Regions from separate parts of the Aquimarina spinulae genome, predicted to be linked through region 1. Evidence: riboswitches for the same ligand, from Rfam matches in the RefSeq annotation. Region 1 holds a riboswitch; the other holds the start of a gene.
What was found. A riboswitch is a leader RNA that binds a small molecule or an ion and turns the genes downstream of it on or off. The one in region 1 is predicted to bind cobalamin.

Region 1 (9,071 bases):
TTTTCATAAACCATTGTCTTTTCTCTTGGCGTGTCCCTTTGGGTCAGGCTATTCGTTACAACTCCTCACATCGTCTATCCTTCGACAAGCTCAGCAAGACAATACTGCGGGGTTTTCACTACTATCCTTCACGCAAAATACCATCATTAAAGAAATTCTTAACTAATTATTTTAATCAACGCTGCTTTTGTATCGATACAAAGATATCGATTAGAAATTTTTGGTTTTTTGAGAATGACTATCGGGATATTTACAGCCAGAGCCGCAGCTATTTTTTCTTCCAGTTTCCCATTACTTCCACTTTCTTTAGTAAAAATTACAGTTGGAGATAGTTTGGTAAACAACTCCGTTTCGGCTGCTTTAGATTGCGGATATCCAAATAATAACTTTGTTTTTGGAAATCCCGCCTCATCGGCAATCGCCCTGGAGCTATCTCGATCTAAAATACGAAACCAGGTGAGGTGTTCTTCCCAGTAAGATCGTAATTTAGCAATAGTTTGTACTCCCGAAAGTGCCAATAATGAACTATAGTTGTTTTTATTAAAATAACGTATCGCCTCTTCAAAACTATCTACATAAGATACGTTTTGATCTCGTATTCTGGGAGAAAACTGTCTTTGAAAACGTATTAAAGGTAATGCGATCGAAATATCAGAAATCATTTGATGTAATTGTACCGCAAAAGGATGAGAAGCATTAATAATATGTGTAATCTCATGTTTCTTACAAAAAGTTTCTAATAGAGAACGTGTCATTACTCCATGTATTGGAGTTCCTTTTCCTTTATAATCCACTTTTGTTTTGGTTGAATAGTAATATGGATATTCTAGTTCATCCAATATTCTGGCAACTTGTTTCCCTTCCGTAGTACCTCCAAAAACGAGTATCATGAAGATTGAATTTCTTTTTCTTTTTTTCTAAAGATATGATGCCATTTATCATCATATAACCACGATCTGTTTTTACGAGCACCTACTGCTTCGCCAACTACAATAAGCACAGTACGAGTTAGCTTATTTTTTTTGATGATAGTAGTTAGTTCAGAAAGGGTACCAGTCCATACTTCTTCATCTTCCCAACTTACGCGATATAGTATCGCTAATGGTGTATTTTCTGGGTAATGTTCCAAAAGTTGTGCTTGTATTTTTTTAGCTATACCAACACTTAAAAAAATACACATGGTAGCTCTTAATTTTGCCATATCAGCAATTTTTTCATGCTCTGGCATTGGTGTATTTCCCTCTCCCCGGGTAAGGATAATCGTTTGTGCTACTTCGGGAATAGTAAATTCTGATTTGAGATACGCAGCTGCCGCCTGAAATGAGGAAATTCCCGGAACGATATAGTAATCGTATCCTTTTTCGTCAAAAATAGTCATCTGCTCCTGTATCGCTCCATAAATAGAAGGGTCCCCAGAATGCAAGCGCACAATAGATTTTCCTTGTTCATAATATTGATCAATGATCATTATTTGCTCTTCTAAGGTCATCGATGCAGAATTACGTACCAGTGTGCCTTCTTTTGCCATATGTGTCAAAGCTTCTGGCACCAAACTCCCAGCATATAAAATACAGTCTGCATTTTCTAGAATGTACTGCCCTTTTAGAGTCAATAATTCTGGATCTCCTGATCCTGCACCCACAATTGCAATACTTGCTTTACGCTCATATCTGGCCGACAAGCTTAATGCGTAAGTAAATTTCTTACCAGACGGTGTGAGCGCTTTTGTTTTTTCGACCAGCCATTTTGACTGACTTGCTATTAATGCTGCAGCAGCTTCAGAAACACCATAAACACCTACTTTTTCCTTTACAACCTCTGAAGGGTTGGCAACTGTAATAGTATTGAGTTCTTCGCCTGTATAGGTAATAAAAGGAATATTATAATACGCTGCAAAATCAAGATATGCTTGTTCCTCATTCTTAATAGTTGCAGATCCAATAGCGTAGATACTTTCTATCGCGATATGCTGTTCTTCTAATGCAGACTCTAATCCTTTCATTAGTAGTTGAGGCTCTATACCTTTTGCGCACCCACTACCTAATGCCACACAAGGAGGGTAGAAAGAAAGAAGAGGAATCTCTGTAGTAACAAGTTCATAACCCACATATAGTATTAATTCATAGTCGCTATGTTCAAAATCTTTCTGATCATAATAAATGTCTACAAAATCCGGACAGGTTTTCTCCAGGTGTTGAACTCCTTTATTCTTAACTTTTAGCACTAATGCTGTAGATTTCCTATTCACAAACAAAGATATGATCTTATTTGTAGAAATAGAACTCATCATTTTCCATCCATAGGTTTCCGCTAGCGTATCCAGTGCCCATAGGTTTTGCAAATCACTAGATGTAGATAACACAGCTTGTGCATTAAGAATTCTACTGATTTGAGTTGTGAGTGTATTGGCTTTACCAATATGACCGCTAAGTACAGCTTGTACAAATTTTCCCTGATCGTCAACATTGATCACAGCAGGATCACTTGTTTTGTCTTTGATATGTGCGGCGATACTACGCACACAAATCCCTAAAGCCCCTACAAAAATCCATGCATCATAGTTATGAAATGAGTCTTCTATCAACTCTGATACCGAATTGATTTGCTTTATATCTTTACTCGCTTCTACTGTTCTTGTTGTAAACAGCTTAGAGCGATAAAATTCTTTTTGCAAGGTTTTAGCAATAGACAATCCCTGATCTGTAAAACAGAGTATTGCAACTTTTATAGTGTGTTCTGACATGTGTTTTTGAAAAAGCTATTAAATTTTACCTACGATACAAAGATATTAGGTTATTAACGTCTTAAAAAATGTTTATTAAGATTATGCATACTTGTCATGCAAAAAACCAAAAATCAACAACAGGTTTTTTATTCCATAAGAAGAGTAATTCTTCTATTTCTTTTTTCCCTGTTGGTGATGCTACCACAATAATTATCTGAGCATTCTCGAGCGTTTTAACATCGTTATAATGCTCTAGTCGTACTCCATAGATGTCCTTTCCTATTTTTCTCTCATTATCACATACCCAATGAAATTCATCAGAATAAGATTGTAAGAGTTTGGCCATATCTTTTCCATTTTTCCCTGCGCCCCATAGTACTAAAGGTCGTGTTTTATCTCTATCCAATTCATAGAAAAAGCGTAGCTTAAGGTCAAAATATCGATTGTCTTTGTATTCTTCCCAGGTACGTGAGATTCTATCAGACCGGTCTCTCCAGTGATGCAGAATTTTATCAATCCCTACGACAGTTAAACCTAATCTGTAAAATCGAAAACAGAGGTCATAATCTTCTGGGTATATAATCGGATCAAAAGCACCTGCAGCATCAAAATCTTCTTTGTGTAGTAACCAACAATGAGACGGGATAACACATTCTCTATAAATCTCTTGATAGTGAGTACTTGTTCTGGCAACTTCATTAAGCCATTTTTCGTATTTAAGAAACCCATCACCTACAACTCCCTCGTCAACAAAATGCTCAGTTCCTCCTGCAATCACAGTTCCTTTTCCGTGTTTACTCCATTCTTCTACAAGTACTTCTATTTTATACGCTGGCATTTTATCATCAGAATCCATTCTGTTGATCAATGTTCCTTTGGTCTCGGCATATCCCACTTGTAGTGTTGGGATTAATTTAGGTCTATCACTATTAAAAAATCGAATTCTGGTGTCTTTTGCAGCATACTCCTGTAAAATTTTTGGACTAGCATCTGATGAGTGATCATTTACAGCAATAAGTTCCCAGTTTTGATACGTTTGTGCCAGAATAGAATCTAAGCAATCCCGCAAATAAGGAGCCGTATCTTTAACAGCCATTATAATAGTAACTAGTGGTTGATTTGTCATTGCTTTAAAGGTTTTTTCCAGGAATTCGGCAGCTTTTTTGTTATTTCAATGTTTTGGAATTCTTTACTAGAACGCGCCCCATGAGTTTTTACCCATTTGGCCATTTCTAAAAGCCCAGTTTCTAAATCTATATGTTTTTTGGGGTTAAAAACAGTATCAAATTTTGAATGATTAGCATAAGCATGAATCACTTCTTCCCGTTTTTCTAGTTGTTCTATAGCTAGTTCTGATTGCATTGCATTACTAACTGCTATTGCCAGCTCTTTTACAGAGTATACTGTATCATTTCCTATATTAAAAACTGTATTATATGCTTCAGGTATCGTTACCGAACTAGCAATATAAGGTGCGATATCATCAATATGTGTAAAAGCTCTGGTTTGCTTACCATCTCCAAAAATGGTTAACGGTTTATTTTCAAGAATTTGATTCATAAATATCCCAACGACATTACGATATTTATCTCCTATATTTTGGTGTCTTCCGTATACATTATGAGGTCTGAAAATAATATAGTCCATACCAAACATCTTCTGTGCATTTATCAGATCTAATTCTACTGCGTACTTTGCTATTCCATAAGGATCTTCTGGTTGCGGAAATTGTGTTTCTACCAATGGCAATGTATTTGTCCCATAGACTGCAATAGAAGAGGTAAAAACAAAACATTTCACTTCATGGGTTACCGATGCGTTAATCAAATTAACACTACCGATCAGGTTATTCTGGTAGTTGAAATTTCTAATAAAATGACTTAGTCCTTCAGCCGCATAGGCTGCCAAATGATAAACATAGGTGAACTTATACTTATCAAAAAGAGTATGTATTAAGGTAACGTCTAGTATCGAACCTTCATAGAATAGTGCTGCTGAGTTTATATTTTCCTTATCTCCTCCGGAAAGATCATCTAAAACTATAACCTGGTGATTTTGTTTTAGTAAATGATTGACCACATGCGAACCTATAAATCCCGCTCCGCCAGTTACAAGTGAAGTTATTTTCACACGTTGAAATTTTTTAATGCTCGTTTCATTTGGCAAACCTACATAAATTGATCATATATGGGATAGGTTTTGTTTAAAATGAATTATTTTCAAGATCCATAATAGGGCTTGATACAAACTTCTTGTTGTTTACACTCTCTATATAACAGGCTTTACAAACAGACGCTAATGATTCTAAAGCCTATAACGATAATCCAATATCAGAAATGGTGTTATGCGGGTATTTGGGAGTGATTCGATCAAATCTTCTGTGCATGACTCTAGGCAATAACCTTCATTCAATAAAATGTTTTCGTAAGTGACACACTTATTATCATCGTTAGTTTTTGTGGTTTTATCAATAATAATTTCAACATTCGGTAATGGAATGTTTTTAGTATCTATAACTTCTACAATAAGATTATTTGTAAGGAATTTTTCAGAAGAAATAGTACTTATAACACTGTTGGTTTCTTCTACTTCTGTTTCTATTTCTATCTTTTTCATGTCAAGTTTAGACATATCACCATTCTTTCTAAAAGAATATAGAACAGCAGCACCAATCATCAGTAAACTAAGTAGTTTATTTTTTTTCATAATCATATTCTTTTCCTAATACTTAGATACAAAAGTATACACTATGTGAAGTGAATAACACACTGGAAACCGTGAATTTTATTAAAAAAAGCAAACCAGATACTGAATAAAAAATTAGATTTCTATTTGGTTTTAGATCTTAATTTTATTGCTTTAAGCAACGTAATTGGATTGTATTTATCAAATGACAGTATGGATTCTTCTACAACGGTATATCCTATTTTGTTACAACCTGCTTTAAAAGCTTGTACCGAACTTTCTTTTACAGCATTAATTACTATACAGGTTTCAAGTTGTAAAACCGGAGTGATTTTTAGAAAAAGTTCTTCTAATCTGCCGCCGTGACCTCCTATAAAAATTGCTTCAGGCTTTGCAAACTGAGTAAGATCGTGTTCAAAAAAATCTCCCATTACTACCTGAATACCAGGAACGCCAAAACATTTCTGATTTTCTATCATAATTGCTTCACATTCTGGCCTTTTTTCGAAAGCAACTACCGCTATATCTGGGTTTTTTAATTTGGCTTCTATACTAACAGATCCAGTGCAAAAACCGATATCCCATACTATATCAACAGTAAGAATATCTAAATAATGTAAGGTAGTTAATCGAATAGGCATTTTGGTAATCATCTTAGGCCTGCCAGGTAAGCCTTTAAAATCAGCATCCTTTATCCCAAAATCAATTTGACGATGCGCTGTTTTTTTTAGTATCACACAATTCAGTGAGTGAAACTTCATTGTTGAAGCTTCCAATAAAGATAATTTCTGAAATTTTTCCTGTTCTCCTTCTATGTCTTCCCCTACGATAATTTTATAATTATCATATCCATACTCCAAAAGTCTTTTTGCAATGGTGGCTGGAGTTTTTTCTGCATCTGTAAGCACTCCTATACTTTCTTTTTGTTGGATTAAGATAGTATCTAATGCTTTCCAGCTTCTTCCATGCACACTTACGGTTTCTAACTGGTTACTATTCAAATGCATTGCATTAGCCAATAATTGAATCGAACTAAAATAGGGAGTTGTTATGATTTTTGCATCTGGATATTTATTTTTTAATGTATTCGAAAATCCATAAAACAGTGGATTTCCGGAAGCAAAAACAATAATCGGTACTGCTGCTTTTTCATATACCTCGAATACCTGAGACATCGGAGATTGAATAGCTATCCATTGATGATTTTTGGGAAGATAGTCTTTCACCAATTCGTAATGACGTCTTCCTCCACTAAAAACACAGGTGTCCAGAATACTTTGTTGTTGTTCTGTTGTAAAATCCGGGGTCTTATTTCCGATACCTATAATATGGAAGATCATAGTGCTATTGATGTTGTATATATTCTTATTGAATCAACAAAGCTACGAAGTTAAAGTTTATAGAAATCAAAATATTTATCACTCCTCTCTAAAACCATATCCTTTCTCTCATTTACAATTGTTTAGTGTTAGAGCAAAAAATATTCAGTTATTATAAATGAAAACACATCACTTTCAATTTGATCCAACAGCAAAAAAACTATATTTGCGCCCGATAAATGGTTTTTCACCTATGGTGAAAATTAAAAGGGAATTTGGTGAGAGTCCAAAACTGTTCCCGCAACTGTAAGATTCACAAAAAAGTAGTACCATAAAACCACTGTAGCAAAGGCTATGGGAAGGAGGTAATTACCGAATTAAGTCAGGAGACCTGCCATAAAATCTAAATAATTATTAACTCTCGGGTAAAGAGTGAAAATAATAATAACTGCCTTTAACCTAAAAGGTAGTCTTTATTTATTTCTGCATTTTTCCCTGCTTAATCTCAATTTAAAAAATGAAAAAATTAGTATTATGCAGTGTCTTATTGTTATGGGGGTTCATGACCTACGCACAATCAAACATTACAATTACTGGAACTGTAAAAAGTCAAATTTCTGGAAAAGGAATTTCTAATGTATCTGTTTATATACAACAGACAAATCACGAAACAATTACAGATGAAGAAGGAAAGTATTCGATCTCATTAGAAAAAGGGAATTACAACATTTCGTTCTCTGCCATTAGCTATCAACAAATTACTAAAAATATTATTGTGGATAGAGAATCTCTCATTTTGAATGTAACCCTTAAAAAAAACATTACTGGATTAGAAGAAGTATTTATTAATGGGGGAAGTAATAAAACCAATAAAGAAATACTAAATGTAAACAAATTAGGGATCAAAAACATAGACATCCCAGTAACTACCAACAGTATTAATGGAGAAATTATGCAACAACGTAATGTTTTTGATATAGGAGATGCGGTTAAAAGTGTTACAGGCGTAAGGCCTATAAATAGATATGGAGGTTTCCAAACTTTTAGAATTAGAGGATTTAATAATTTTGTTATGCTAGTTGATGGTGTTAGAGATGAACGGCATAACATATCTACCAGTGCACCTTCAACAAACCTGGCAAATGTAGAAAGAATAGAAGTACTCAAAGGCCCTGCAGGGGTTCTATATGGTCATTCGGCATTAGGAGGAATTATAAATATAGTCCGCAAAAAACCTACACATAAACAAAAAGCTAATTTTAAAGCCACTTATGGTAGTTATGACACTTATAATCTTGAAGGTGGTATTGGTGGTCCAGTTTCAGATAAATTACGCTATAGAGTAGATATAGGAACGACACGTACTCAAGGGTGGAGAGATTATGGTATAGCGACTAATAATGGATCCTTAATGTTAGATTATACACCTTCAGCAAATAACAAGTTAGCTTTCTACTTTCAGACTAATAAAGATGTATATGATACAGATACTGGTATTCCTGTAGATGAAGACAGTTCTGTTATCCCAGGAATGGATCCAGAGACCAGATACAACGATCCGCAAGATTATTTAAAACACAAACGTCTTGATTATCAAATAAAATACTCGCATGATTTTAATTCTAATTTAAAGTTATCCAATCTCTTATCATATTCAAATGATGATATAGATTATCTTTCTACAGAGTTTTTAGAGTTAAATCCAACTAAAGATTCTATCACCAGAGCTTTCCCGTTTTATTTTAATCATAAAACCAAAACTTTGCAAAATCAATTAGATTTAAGCTATACATTCAAAACAGGTACTATAAAACATAAGACATTACTAGGGAATTCTATCAGTATTTTAGATCGTAAGACTTTTAGAGGAGAAGTAATTGGCCCTGGAACTTTTACAACTATTTCTGTTCAAAACCCTACTTTAAACCAAGGGCACATTGAGACAATAGATAATAAAGTTGATATAAAAAAAGAGGTAGTATACGCTTTTTACTTGCAAGATTGGATTAAATTTTCTGATAAATTTAAAGCATTAATAGGACTGCGTTATGATACATTTATCGGAACTTATTATAGAGATATTATTGACAATAACAGGAACTTAATTACTTCTGGAGTTCGTACAGAAATCCCTTCATCTTCTTTCACATATCGGGCAGGTATTGTTTACCAACCAATAAAAGATATGATTAGCATTTTTGCTTCATATTCAAACTATTTTAAACCATCAAGAAGAGTAACTCCGGATGGAAAAGTATTTGACCCTGAAACAGGTTTTCAAAATGAATTAGGAATCAAGTTTCAAAAAAACGATTTGTTTACTGCTACACTTTCAGCTTATT
Region 2 (9,071 bases), 1.5 Mb from region 1:
TTACGGCAAACAATACTAATATACTACCCAAGCTGGCTGCAATAACTAATCCCCATTTTGAAATTAAAAAAGTAGAAACAGCGACTCCGGTAAATGCACTTCCTAATATGAGTAGTGCTACTCCCAGACTTGCTCCAGAGCTTATGCCGAGTACAAAGGGGCCTGCTAATGGATTTCTAAATAAGGTTTGCATTAATAATCCAGAAATCCCAAGCCCACTGCCTACAATTATGGCAGTAATTGCTTTTGGTAATCGATAATCAACAATGATATGCCTCCAGGCTTCTTTTTCTACTGTTCCGCCTACCAGGCTGCTTAGCGTATCTAACCATGGAATAAATACTGAGCCTAAGCTTATGTTAGTTATAAAGCAAATGAACAGAAGTATGATAATACTTATAAAAACACGTTTATATGATTTGGTTGGGGTCAATTAATTTAGTTTTTCAAAAAAAAAGGGTTCATAATCGATTAATAATTCTGGATGAGCAATTTTAATGATATCTTTTAAAATTAAGTCGGGCCGCATAGGTCCTAATTCATAATATATTAATCCTCCTTTAGAACCCATCTTTAAAGTTGAAGAATATACGGCTTTATTTTTAAAGGCATCGAATAAAGTATACCGATGATTCTTTGCTTTTAGCTCATCGAGTGATTTAGAGTTTCCTGATCCTATCCATAGTTCTGCCTTTTGGGCCTTTTCAAGTACGCTTTCAAAACTTAATGCCACGCTTCCACTTTTTTTTACGTCTTCCCATAAATATGTAGTATTTGCATCTTTTAAAAATTTGGCGACAAAGCTGTTTCCGCCGGGAACATGCCATACATCCTTAAACATATTACCCGATAATACTGTTGGAGAAGAAGTTGTGTTTTTGGCTAAAGTAGTTGCTTGGTTGTATTCTTTTTTTATATTTTGAAAGATATCTTCTGCCATTTTTTCTTTACCAAAGAAAGCTGCCATAAATTTTATCCATTCTGCCCTACCTAGGGGGTGTTCTTCTAACCAGGAACCATTAATTACCACAGGAATTCCGGTTTTTTGTATTAGGTCATAAGCTTTTGTATCTCCAGAAGAAGAAAACCCAACAACTAATTCGGGGGAAAGCTCAAGAACAACTTCTGTATTTAGATTCCATTCCTCACCAAGTTCTTTAATCGCACCATTGTTAATCAAAGCTCGTGTTTTCTCAGAAGAGATATAATCTGTATGGGGAAATCCTACTAACTTCTCTTCAAGATTCATATACTCCAACATCGGAATATCTGTAGTAGAAGTCACAACGACTCTTTCTACAGGTACTTCAATAAATATTGCATTTGGAGATTTAAATGGTTTTTCTGTTCCTTTTGGGTGTAAAATATAGGTAAGCTCTTCTTTTGCATCTGGCCAGGGTGTTGAAACCTTAATTTCTTTATAATTTTCCTGGTTTTTAATAGTAAATCCCGAGGCGTGTTCAATATTTTGAGGAGCCAGATACATCACAGTGAGTGGAGTTGTATCTTTTGGTGTTTTCTTACAAGAAGCACTTAATAAGAATAGTAAAGAAATGATAAATATAGTACGCATGAGCATCATTTTTTTGTAAAAATAGTAAATCAGAATAAGTTTAATCCCGAAATGATTTTAAACCCGTATGCTGTAATAGAAAATCTGTTACAGCATATTAAATTAAGAGCACATTATTTTTTCTACTAAAATTTTATAAGATTAGATACTAAATACTTCTCCGTATGCAATCTTGATACTAAAAGAGTCTTTAAGCTCTATTTGTTGTAGCTTGGCAAGCAATGCTCTCATAGGCCCAGCATGCGTTATTATTGCAATTTTTTCTTCAGAAATATGATCCAGAGAGGTATAAAAATCCAAAATACGTTCTTGTAGTTTGATATATGACTCTCCATTTGGGACTTGCACATTTACAAAATCGTTCATCCAGGGATCTATTTCAGAACTATGTATAGCATCCCAGGGCTGTAACTCCCAATCTCCAAAATTTAATTCTTTAAGTCGATGATCGTAGATGATTTCTTTTTTGAATGTTTGGGCTAATAGTTTACACCGCTGTAATGGACTACTATATATAGTTGTAATTTCATGAACAGGAATAGATTGATGTATTTTTTCTACTTCGGCAGTAAAGGTATTTGTAATTCCTATATCGCTTTGTCCGTAGCAAATTCCTTTTTCGATATTTGGGGTGGTATGTCTTACCAGATATATTTCCATAGTGCTATGCTAGTAAGATAAAAAACAATTTCGCTCAGTTGTTGTACGGCACCTGCACAATCTCCTGTTTGACCGCCAATCCATTTTTTGAATTTGGCTGCTAAGAACATTTTTGACAGGTACATGGGGATTAAGGTAAGAAATATCATGGGATTTTTGAAGAAAAATAAAGGAGCAATACCAAATATACCACTTACTAATAATGAATGTATACTCATGCTTTTTGCTGCTGGTTTTGCCTTACTGTTTTCTGTATCTCTTACATAAGGATGCGTAAAGATTAAGGTGGTGGCTATAAAACGACTTAGGGCATGTCCAGAAATTAATAAAAATGGGATGTAATACATTTCTACTTCTCTTAATGCTGCAAATTTTATGCTTAGCATTAACAATAACCCAATAGTACCATATGTACCTAAACGAGAATCTTTCATGATCAAAAGGATCTTATCTTTGGTCCACCCACCACCAAATCCGTCGCATACATCTGCAAATCCATCTTCATGAAATGCACCTGTAGCATAAATGGTAGAAAACATAGATAGAATTACTGAAATTTCTACCGAAAAAATAAAAGAAGCTCCATAAAAAACAATAGCACCAATACTTCCGACAATGATCCCCACTAGAGGAAAGTACTTGGAGCTAAGATGTAAATATTCGGGATCATGATTTACCCATTTTGGGCAAGGAATACGGGTAAAAAACATCAATGCAGTAAAAAAGATGTGAATTTCCTTTTTCATAAATAGTATGTTTCTTTTATCATTTTTGTAAGGACGGCAACTTTTTTAGCATGGAAATCGGTGTTAATAGCAGAATTCTTCTGTAGATATTTAGAAAATGGTATACATGCCAAAATAATGAGAACTATTGAAAATACGATACCTAAAACTCCTATTTTATTTTTTTTGAGAGCAGAAATAACCCCTAAATATAGACTTAATAACCCTATGCATAGAGTAGTGATTTTATATAGTTTACTAAGAACTTGTGTTGTAGGAGCAATTTCTGTATTCTCTTTTATTTCTAAAAATACATGATGTCCCGATAGATTAATTTTATACATGAAATAAAAACCTATGCATGCAATAATAACAGATAACACACCTCTTTTCATATGTTTTCATATTTTTAATTTGGGTATTTTAGAACAGTTAGTTATTACCAGAAACTCCAGCACTTTCAAAACTAGCCATAGTATTAAGAAAAGCAACTGCAGATTCTATAATAGGATATGCAACAGCAACTCCTGTTCCTTCCCCTAAGCGCATACCAAGGTTGATCAATGGTTTTTTATCTAAGAACTCATACATTTTTTGATGTCCTTGCTCTTCAGATGTATGTGCAAATATGCAATAATCTAATACGTTTTGATGCATAGCATGTGCAACCAATACAGCAGAAGTAACGATAAACCCATCGATGATAACAGTCATTTTGAGTTCTGCTGCTTTTAAAATTGCACCTGTGATCATGGCAATTTCGAATCCTCCAAAAATTGTTAAGGCATCAAGAGGAGAAGAAGGGGTATGTTTTTGGTATACTTCAGATAAAATTTTTTGTTTGATTTTGATAGCCGAAGTATCCAGTCCTGTACCAGAACCCACACATTCTGCTATCGGAATCTCTGTGAAATATGACATTAATAATGAAGCAGCAGAGGTGTTTCCGATTCCCATTTCGCCAAAACCTATAGTATTGCAACCATTATTAAATGTATCTGTAACCAAATCGGCACCTTTTTGTATAGCTTCTGTACATTGCGTTATCGTCATAGCAGGTTTTTCCTGATAATTTTGAGTACCATAATCAATTTTTGCATGAATAATGCCAGAAGTATTTTCAAAATCATGATTAACCCCGGCATCTACTATTTTAAGCGCAATTTGGTGTTGTTTACAAAAAACATTTATAGCCGCTCCTTCATTTATAAAGTTATAAACCATTTGTGCAGTCACTTCCTGAGGGTAAAGGTTGACTTCTCTTTTTTGGGCAATACCGTGATCACCCGCAAAAACGAGAATTGTGGATTGGTTTAAACTCGGTTGATCTGTGTTTTGAATCATACCTATTTGTAAGGCGACTGTTTCAAGTACTCCTAATGCTCCGACAGGTTTTGTTTTAGTATTAATTTTGTTTTGAAGAGTAGCTTCAAGGCTATTATTAAAGATAGGTTTTATAGTAAATTCCATGCGTATTTTGGTTAATTAGATTCTTTGATTTCTACAGGAATACCAGAAATCATTAATATTGCTTTATCGGCATGACTGGCTATATGTTGATTCATCCAACCCTGTAGTTCTGTAAATTTTCTGCCCACTTCAGTAGTAGCATGAACTCCCATTCCGATTTCATTAGAAATGATAATTATAGTCGCATTTATATCTAATAGTTTAGCAAATTCTGCTTTTGCTTGCGACAGAGAGAGCTGGACATCATTTTTTGTATCCATATAGTAGTTGGTAAGCCACAAAGTTACACAATCGATTACAACGATGCTATCCTTTTTTACAACTTTAGAAATTTCTTTTTCTTCTTCTATAGAAGTCCAACGTTCGTCACGATCTGCAATATGCCTATCTATACGTTTGCGATGATCATCATCCCAAACGCGTGAAGTGGCTAGATAATAAGGAGTATCAGATAATTGTAATGCCAAACGTTGTGCATATCCACTTTTACCAGAACGTTCTCCTCCTGTAATGTAATATAACATTGAATTGGTTTTAGAGAAAGCAAAGGTAATTGAATACATTATTTATTTGTTAAAGTAATCCGAAATTCGGTAAAATATAATACATTCGCGCAGAATTTTGGTTCTGATACTCCTTAATCAAGGGAGTTGAGGATTAAAAGGGAATCAGGTACAATAAAAAATGAAGATAGATAAATGAATAGCGATTTTTAATTTTTAATCGTATTTCTAACATCTAGCATCGTAAATCAATATCCCTGAGCTGTTCCCGCAACTGTATGCTGTGTCCACATTAAAATGGATGCTTGTTGTTAATTCTTTATAACCACTGCTCGTTATGGCGATCGGGAAGGTAAACAACAAGACGCGAGCCAGGAGACCTGCCTTTATTCGATGTAATCAAACTTTCGGGACAAAGGTTTGGGTATGGGTAAACTACATACTTTTTTCCGGTAATTGTAAAAATTAAGTGTTTAAGTAATGAACAAAAAAGTATTTTTTGGAACCGCATTTTTAATGTTGGGATCTTCTTTTGTATTTGGACAGGAGATCCAAATAGATGAAGTGGTTAACGAGCTAGACGAGGTGGTTATTTCTGACTCTAAGTTTAGTTTAAAACGAGAACAAAGTGGTAAAGTAATTACTAAAATTACCGCTGCAGAACTAGAACGTAGCCAGGGACAATCGGTAGCTACGGTACTTACAAGAGCAACTGGCTTATTTATTAATGGTAATAGCAGTGTGGCAGGACAAGATCTTGGGGTTTATGTACGAGGAGGGCGTAACCGCCAGGTAGTGATTAGAATTGATGGAGTAACCGTTAGCGATCCTTCTACTTCTTCTGGAGATTTTGATTTACGATTATTATCGGTGAATCAGGTACAGGAAATTGAAATTCTTAAAGGAGCATCGAGTACGCTATATGGCTCGGGAGCTGCGGCTGCAGTAATTAATATTATTACAAAATCTGAGAGTAAGAAAAAAATCGCTGCTAGTTTTCAATCCAGTATAGGGACTAATCAATCTCAGGAAGATCAGGATTATGATATTAATGAATTTGTAAACTTGGCTTCGATTAACGGAACCTTAGGAAAGGTAAGCTATTTGGCAAGTATAGGAAACCAGTTTAGTGATGGATTATCGGCAGCAGAGGTCGAAGGAGCAGAAAGTGATGCGTTTTCTAAATTTAATGTATATGCCAAGTTAGGATACCGATGGAATGATAACTTCAGGTTTCATTTTTTTGGAAATTTGGATCAATATAAAAATGATTTCGATGCTGCTGCAGGAATCGATGGAGACAACCGGTTTGAAAGCCAACAATTAAGAGCAGGGTCTTTTTGGGAAATTAAATATCCTAAGGGGAGTTTTACATTTACAAACAGTTTTGCTTCTTTAGAAAGAGATCTTACCAGGTCTAGCTTTCCTTCAAAATACGAAGGTAATGTACATACTTTTGATGCATATAATAAATATACCTTTAACAATACGCTACATACAGTTATTGGAGCTAATGGTTCGTATAGTAAATTTAGCCTACTAAATATTCCTTTTGGCACAACAAATCTAGAAGAAACAATTAGTGATACCGATGCAGAGTTTGATATAATAGATCCATATATTAATGTAGTATACGCTTCAGATTTTGGTTTTAATCTAAATGTGGGAGCGAGATATAATATTCATAGCACCTATGATAATCATGTTGTCTACAATATAAACCCATCATATACTCATACATTTGGAGATAATTATATCAAAGGATTAGCATCGTATAGTACAGCATATATTACACCGTCGTTATTTCAATTGTATGATACAGCATTTCTTACCGGAAATCCAGATCTTAAACCAGAAGAGAGTACAACTATAGAAGGGGGAGTTGAATTATCTCATAAGAAGAAAGCTACAGTGAGTGTAGTATATTTTAATCGTAAATCAGAAAATTTCATCACCTTTAATCCAACTACTTTTGTGAACTTTAATTCGCCAGACGATATTAAGGTAGATGGAGTAGAAGTAGAGGTGTCTACATTGATGTTAGAAGATAAACTATCAGTAAAAGGGAATTATACATATACTAATATTGATAAATTAGATGATAATATTAGAATTCCTAAACATATGATTAATGCCAGTATAGGTTACCAACTAGGAGAAAAGACATATACTTCGTTAAACTATCAATACAATACTAAGCGTATAGATAATGATTTTGCTAATACAGACCCGGTTACTTTTGCCCCAACACAAGTTTCTCTTGATGGTTATGGGATTTTAGATTTTTACATTAGTCATCGATTACTAAAAAATCTAAATGTTTATGCAGCGATGCATAATATTACCAATGAAGATTATCAGGAGATTTTAGGATTTAGTACCAAAGGTAGAAATGCCAGAATTGGAATTACTCTAGAATTTTAAAATTATCTCCCGGGTCTAATCAAAAAACTCCTAAACGAATAGTTTAGGAGTTTTTATTTTTTTAGAGATGGTTTAGCATTATATGGTACATATTTATCTATTTATGGGAGAAAAAGTAAAATTGTCTTTATACATTCTTTGGTAATTTGGCAATAAAGCTTTAGCCTCCCAATCAATTATATCATTTGTAAATCCATTTTTACTTGTTGCAGTTAAAGTCGCACCACTAACTATAAAATCCAAAGCTGTTTTTAAGAAAGGTTCATCAATTTCTCCTAGAACACCCATACTTGATATATTTTCTTTAAACATAAGATCAGGTGTCAATCCATTTATAAAATCAGTCACTCCATTTTTATTAGCAGATTTTAATACTAAAGGCTGTATAGCGTATGTATGAGTTGAATTGGCGCCTTCTCTTCCAAAACCTTGAGAGTCATAAAGTGTAACAGAAGCTTGAAATTTTCCTGTAGTTAATTCTCCAATTTGGACTACATCGATATAAGGTTCTAACCCGTTAATAACTAACTCACTGGCAGAAGCAGTCCTGTTGGTAGTAAGAACATATAATTTGGTAGCTCCTAAAGAATTAATTTGTTCACCTGTACGAATTGTATTTCCAAATCTGTTGATTAATGCTTCTTCTCCTTCAGCACCAGAAGAAAACTGATTTTGCAATTCATCATTCCATATTTCTTTTGAAAAGATTTCTCCGTTAAATTGCCCTGTGATCATACTCGACATATCTATTGCAGTTCTTACCGATCCACCACCATTGTATCTTAAATCCAGAATTAAATCATTAATTCCATCGGCTTTAAATGTCCCAAAAGCTTCATTTAGTTTTGCATCAAAACTACCAACAAAACTATTATACATTAAATAGCCAATCTTTTGACCTTGATATTCTATAGTTTTAGCAATAAAAATTGGGTTTTCGGTATATTGAACCTTAGTTAATGAAACATTTTGACCTGTTTCGACAATATTTCCATTATTAATATTAATTAAACTGATGCTATACGAATCTTGACCAAAAACGGTATTAAAATCAGTATTTCTAGTTAATTTAACACCGTTAACTGCATTAAAAAGATCTCCACGTTTTAGTCCTTTAGCCTCTGCATCCGTTCCTGGTAATATATAACGTATAAAACCTATAACATCATCAGAATCTTGAGAAACCAAGCTTAAGCCAAAGTCGATTCCATTGCTTTTAGAAACACCATTAAAAGCTTGTTCTAAGGCAATATAGTCATCAACAATAAAACTGAATCGATCTTCTGGATTGGTAGATTTTAATCCATCAAACAATGTTTCTGGAGAGTTGAATTTACTTAAAAATTGAAAAAAATCTTGATTTGTATTAAACCTGTCATTTGCCAGGTCACTTACGTTGGCTTTATACAAATAAGCAGTATTCATGCCTTTCCATATAAATTCATCGATATTTTGATCAGAATTGGTTAATACTTCAGGGGGTGTTCCTTGATCTTGCGGGTTATCATCATCATTAGAGCAAGAAAAAACAATAAATAAGGAAAGAAATAATATTTTAAATTGTACTGTACGCATTTTTGTTTTTAAATTTTTCGTTAAGTATTTTTATTTATACATTCGTTGATAAGTGGGAGAAAACATTTTACTACTTCCTACGCTTTCTAGTTGTAGCAAATTATAATTTTTAGCACTTTTTGTACCTAAAATATTATCTAT

Region 2: linked by a shared signal. The riboswitch ahead of NNH57_RS06450 (TonB-dependent receptor plug domain-containing protein) and the one ahead of NNH57_RS12925 (TonB-dependent receptor) in region 1 are both predicted to bind cobalamin.

The regions. Positions count from the first base shown of each region.
Region 1 is NZ_CALSBP010000002.1:1,656,168-1,665,238, forward strand. Features, by position in the region: gene NNH57_RS12895 (precorrin-6A/cobalt-precorrin-6A reductase) at 159-890, opposite strand; gene cobM (precorrin-4 C(11)-methyltransferase) at 887-2,743, opposite strand; gene NNH57_RS12905 (glycosyltransferase family 2 protein) at 2,838-3,851, opposite strand; gene NNH57_RS12910 (NAD-dependent epimerase/dehydratase family protein) at 3,848-4,855, opposite strand; gene NNH57_RS12915 (hypothetical protein) at 5,030-5,431, opposite strand; gene cbiE (precorrin-6y C5,15-methyltransferase (decarboxylating) subunit CbiE) at 5,554-6,750, opposite strand; cobalamin riboswitch at 6,953-7,142, shown strand; gene NNH57_RS12925 (TonB-dependent receptor) at 7,247-9,071, shown strand, end outside.
Region 2 is NZ_CALSBP010000002.1:155,732-164,802, reverse strand. Features, by position in the region: gene NNH57_RS06485 (FecCD family ABC transporter permease) at 1-433, opposite strand, end outside; gene NNH57_RS06480 (ABC transporter substrate-binding protein) at 434-1,573, opposite strand; gene cobC (alpha-ribazole phosphatase) at 1,715-2,233, opposite strand; gene NNH57_RS06470 (adenosylcobinamide-GDP ribazoletransferase) at 2,215-2,979, opposite strand; gene NNH57_RS06465 (hypothetical protein) at 2,976-3,353, opposite strand; gene cobT (nicotinate-nucleotide--dimethylbenzimidazole phosphoribosyltransferase) at 3,391-4,428, opposite strand; gene NNH57_RS06455 (bifunctional adenosylcobinamide kinase/adenosylcobinamide-phosphate guanylyltransferase) at 4,440-4,952, opposite strand; cobalamin riboswitch at 5,034-5,333, shown strand; gene NNH57_RS06450 (TonB-dependent receptor plug domain-containing protein) at 5,412-7,355, shown strand; gene NNH57_RS06445 (S41 family peptidase) at 7,449-8,930, opposite strand; gene NNH57_RS06440 (S41 family peptidase) at 8,961-9,071, opposite strand, start outside.